Regions from separate parts of the Rhizobacter sp. P1_G5 genome, predicted to be linked through region 1. Evidence: riboswitches for the same ligand, from Rfam matches in the RefSeq annotation. Region 1 holds a riboswitch; the other holds the start of a gene.

Evidence for each region. Region 1 has a riboswitch for thiamine pyrophosphate ahead of thiC (phosphomethylpyrimidine synthase ThiC). Riboswitches for the same ligand answer to the same signal wherever they lie in the genome.
Region 2: linked by a shared signal. The riboswitch ahead of AC1D12_RS31655 (TonB-dependent siderophore receptor) and the one ahead of thiC (phosphomethylpyrimidine synthase ThiC) in region 1 are both predicted to bind thiamine pyrophosphate.

Annotation. Positions count from the first base shown of each region.
Region 1 is NZ_JBFUCB010000358.1:43-2,517, reverse strand. Features, by position in the region: gene thiC (phosphomethylpyrimidine synthase ThiC) at 1-1,460, opposite strand, end outside; TPP riboswitch at 1,522-1,634, opposite strand; partial or broken gene AC1D12_RS21620 (helix-turn-helix domain-containing protein) at 1,640-2,475, opposite strand, start outside.
Region 2 is NZ_JBFUCB010000832.1:22-2,124, forward strand. Features, by position in the region: partial or broken gene AC1D12_RS31655 (TonB-dependent siderophore receptor) at 1-1,142, opposite strand, end outside; TPP riboswitch at 1,203-1,305, opposite strand; gene AC1D12_RS31660 (isochorismatase family protein) at 1,387-1,962, opposite strand.

The sequences.
Region 1 (2,475 bases):
GTGCCGTACCAGCCGATGTTGGCCGCACCCATCGCCGACGCGATGTGGTCGTAGCCGGGCGAGATGTCGGTGATCAGCGGGCCGAGCGTGTAGAACGGCGCCTCGGCGCACGCCGCCAGCTGCTTGTCGACGTTCTCCTGCACCAGCTGCAGCGGCACATGGCCGGGGCCTTCGATCATCACCTGCACGTCGTGCTGCCAGGCCACCTGCGTCAGCTCGCCCAGCGTGTGCAGCTCGGCGAACTGCGCCTCGTCGTTCGCATCGGCGATCGAGCCGGGGCGCAGGCCGTCGCCGAGCGAGAAGCAGACGTCGTACGCCTTCATGATCTCGCAGATCTCGCCGAAGCGTTCGTACAGGAAGCTCTCGCGGTGGTGCGACAGGCACCACTTGGCCATGATCGAGCCGCCGCGCGAGACGATGCCGGTCAGGCGGTTCGCGGTGAGCGGCACGTGCGCGAGCCGCACGCCGGCGTGGATGGTGAAGTAGTCGACGCCCTGTTCGGCCTGCTCGATCAGCGTGTCGCGGAACAGCTCCCAGGTGAGTTCCTCGGCGCGGCCGTTCACCTTCTCCAGCGCCTGGTAGATCGGCACCGTGCCGATCGGCACCGGCGAGTTGCGCAGGATCCACTCGCGCGTCTCGTGGATGTTCTCGCCGGTCGACAGGTCCATCACCGTGTCGGCGCCCCAGCGGATCGCCCACACCAGCTTGTCGACTTCCTCCTCGATGCCCGAGGTCACTGCCGAGTTGCCGATGTTGGCGTTGACCTTCACCAGGAAGTTGCGGCCGATCACCATCGGCTCGCTCTCGGGGTGGTTGATGTTGCAGGGGATCACCGCGCGGCCGCGCGCCACCTCGCTGCGCACGAACTCGGGCGTGATGTCGTGCACGAGCGCCGCGCCGAACGGGTGGCCGCGCTGCGGCAGGCGCTCGGTCGCGAGGCGCTCGCGCAGCTGGGCCTTCACCAGGTTCTCGCGCAGTGCGATGAACTCCATCTCGGGCGTCACGATGCCGCGGCGCGCGTAGTGCATCTGCGAGACGTTGGCGCCGGGCTTCGCGCGGCGCGGGAGCGGCGGGTTGGCCATGCGCAGCGCGGCCAGCGCCGGGTCGTCGAGCCGGGTGCGGCCGTAGGCGCTGCTGATGTGCGGCAGGGCTTCGGAATCGGCGCGGTCGGCGATCCACGCACGGCGCAGTGGCGGCAGGCCGTGCGTGATGTCGATCGCGGCCTGCGGGTCGGTGTAGGGGCCCGAGGGGTCGTAGACGCGCAGCGGAGGGTTCGGCTCGCGCAGCGGCTCGCCGTGCGGCTGCTGCACCAGCGTGTCGGAGAGCGCGATCTCGCGGAACGGCACGCGCAGGTCGGGGCGGCTGCCGTCGAGGTAGACCTTGCGCGAGCCGGCGAACGGCGCGCGGGTGATGCGGCGGGAGAGCTCGTCGGTGTCGACGGAGGATGYTTGCTTGGCCATGCGGTCTCCAGAGGTGGTGTGCCTGCCTGGGAGACCGTGCCCTGCGGTGAGCAGATGCGACCGGTGGCCGAGTGCTGTTTCCTACGCGGGGATGACCCCGATCAGGTTCAACGGGTTAGGCACTGAAGCCCTCTCAGCCTTGGATTCGCATCCTCGGCACCCCGACAAGCGAGCGGATTCTAGGACAGTTGCCGGAACTGTCCCGGCGTGACGCCCATTCGCGCCCGGAACCGGTTCACCAGGTGGCTCGCGCTCGCCAGCCCGCATTGCCGCGCCACCTCGTCGAGTGGCGCCTCCGAATGCCGCAGCAGCTGCTTGGCCCGCTCGATGCGCAACCACAGCACCCAGGCGTGCGGCGCGATGCCGAACGAGGYGCGGAACATGCGCGCGAAGTGATGCTCGGAGAGCGCGGCGACGGCGGCCATCTCGCCGATCGTCAGCGGCTGGTCGAGCCGCGCCTCGGTCCAGTCGACCAGCCGCCGGCGCACGTGGGCCGACAGCCCGCCGCGCGGCGGCGCGCGGTGGCCGCGCGTGGCGTGTGCGAGCAGCAGCGCGGCCAACGCCTCGTGTCCCAGCGCATTCGCCTGCAGCCGCGCCTGCGGGTCGTGCCAGTCGAGCAGGGCCAGCGCATGAAGCGGAGCGGCCACGCCGGCGTCGGCCACGAAGGTCAGGTCGGGCACCTGCACCTCGCGCGGTTCGCGGTCGAGCAGCCGCACCGCCAGCGGCGCCAGCTGCGCCTCGTCGAAGTACAGGTGCACGAAGCTCTGCTCCTCGCGGCCCACCACCCAGCGCGATTCGTGGCCGGCCGGCATCACGCACAGCCGGCCCGGCTCGCCGCGCAGATCGGGCGCCTCGTGCCGCCAGGTGCCGTGGCCGCCGCTCAGGTACAGCGACAGCGTGTGGTGAGAGGGCCGGCTGTAGCGCGTCGCATCGGCCGCGTTGCGCCACACCGCGGCGGCCAGCCCGTCGCCCAGCACGGCGCTGCGCTGCAGCCGGGCGCGCGAGTGCGTCAGCA
Region 2 (2,103 bases), on a different contig from region 1:
TGCAGCTCGTGCAGCAGCCCGCCGGTCGACAGCGTGCCGCGAACGCCCAGGTCCAGCGCATCGGTGCGGCGGTGCTCGTCGTCGCTGCGGTAGTCGTAGAGGTCGTAGGTGCCGTCGCTGCAGTAGCGGTCGTAGTTGCCTTCGGCGCCGCAGCCGTACGGGAAGGCAAGGCGGTCGTCGCTGACCAGGCGCTGCGTCGCGAAGTGCGCCACGGCGCGCCAGTCGGCCGACAGGCGCTGCTGCCAGCGCAGCGACGCGGTGTCGCCGTCAAGCACCACCGGCTGCGACCAGGGCTGGTTGTTCAGGTTGGTCCGCGGGTCGTAGGCCGATGCATCGGGCACGCGGTTGCCCAGCAGGCTCATCGCCGGCACGCTGGGCTGCGAGCGGTGGCTGGTCTCGAACTCGGCCTCGAGCAGCGTGTCCGGCGTCACGCGCCAGTCGCCGGCCACCGCCAGCAGCTGGCTGTGGCCGCGCAGGTCGTGCGTCTGCGGATCGAGGTCGTCGTACTGCGCGTTGACCCGCATGCCGAAGGCATCGCCCTCTCCGAAGCGCTGGCCGATGTCGACACCGCCGCGCCAGGTGCGGCTTTGCTTCCACTCCAGCGCGGCCGAGCGCACCGTGCCCTCGGGCCGTTTCACGACCAGGTTGACCAGGCCGCCCGGCGCACTCGTGCCGGCCTGCATGCCGCTGGTGCCCTTCAGGATCTCGATGCGCTCCTTGTTGGCCAGCGGCAGCGCGGTCTCGGCATTGATCGGCAGGCCGTCGCGGCGGAAGTTGAAGCGGTTGTCGGTCGCGAAGCCACGCACCATCAGCGTGCTCCAGTAGCCCTCGGAGTTGTAGGCGTCGCCGAGGCTCGCATCGAAGCGCGTGATGTCGGCCAGGCTCTGCACGCCGGCATCCTTCATCGCGACGCTGCTGATCACGCTCGCCTGCAGCGGCAGCTTCGACAGCGGCAGGTCGCCGAAGCCGCCGATGGTGGCGACCGCATCGGGCGCGCGGCCGGTCACGGTGACCGGCGGCAGCGTCTGCGGATCGATGGTGCTGGTGGTGGATTGCGCATGCGCGCTGAACGCGGCTGCGATGCCCAGGGTCAAAGGCGCCAGCGGCGCCAGGGCAGGGGACTTGCAAGAACGGAATGCCATCGTACTTCCCGGTTTGGCGATGGCAGGTCGGCGCAACCGGGCCGCGGCAAAGAAGAGAGGATCCGCGGCACGACGCTTCCCTGCGCGAGGATTACCTCAGTCAGGTTCGAAGGGACTCTCTCAGCCGGTCACGTGAACGTGGCCAGCACCCCTAGCGATGCCCGCCGGGTGAGCGGCGGGCGGACGGATTTTGCACTATTTGGAGAACGTGGCCGAGTGACGGGTCAGGCGGCGTTCATGGACTTCAGCGAACGCCGCCTGGTGTAGCAAAGTCGACTTCCTCTGCTGTTGCGGTTCCGTTCTTCCGTCCGGGGTAGCTGATCCACTTCATCGCGACGTTCAAGTCGGCAACGACGCTTGAGGCCTCGATCTTCGGCCCGTTCTCAAGTTCGAGACTCTTCGTCGTGTGCGCATCCTTGACCAGAGTCAGGTCGTAGCCGCGATCCAGTGCGCCGTAGGCGGTGGCACGGATGCACCAGTTGGTCGCGGCGCCGGCCAGCACGATGTGCGTCGCGCCGATGCGCGCAAGCTCGGCTTCGAGCCCCGTCTCTTCGAACGACGACTCGAAATGCTTGTAGATCCGCGCTTCGCCTTGCGCGGGAACCAATTCCGGTACCAGTTGCCATGACGGCGAGTCGCGCACGAGTTCCTTGTCGTCATGTTGTACCCAGATCACGGGGACAAGTTGCTCCCGGGCGCGCTCAACAACGCGCGCGACGTTGTTGACGACTCGCGTGGTCTCCCAGGCTTCGGCCACGACGCTGACTTGAACGTCAACCACGACGAGCGCTGCTTGATTTCCGGTGCGGACTGTGGACATGGTCAGGATGCCTTGATGTGAGGTGGAGGGCAGGCGATCGATCTTCTGCCGCCCAACGTTTGACATGAGGGGTCAGGCGGCGCTTCGCCTGCGCTACCGGCTGCCATGTGCGGCTACCGGGGCTTCGGCCACGACAGGGAC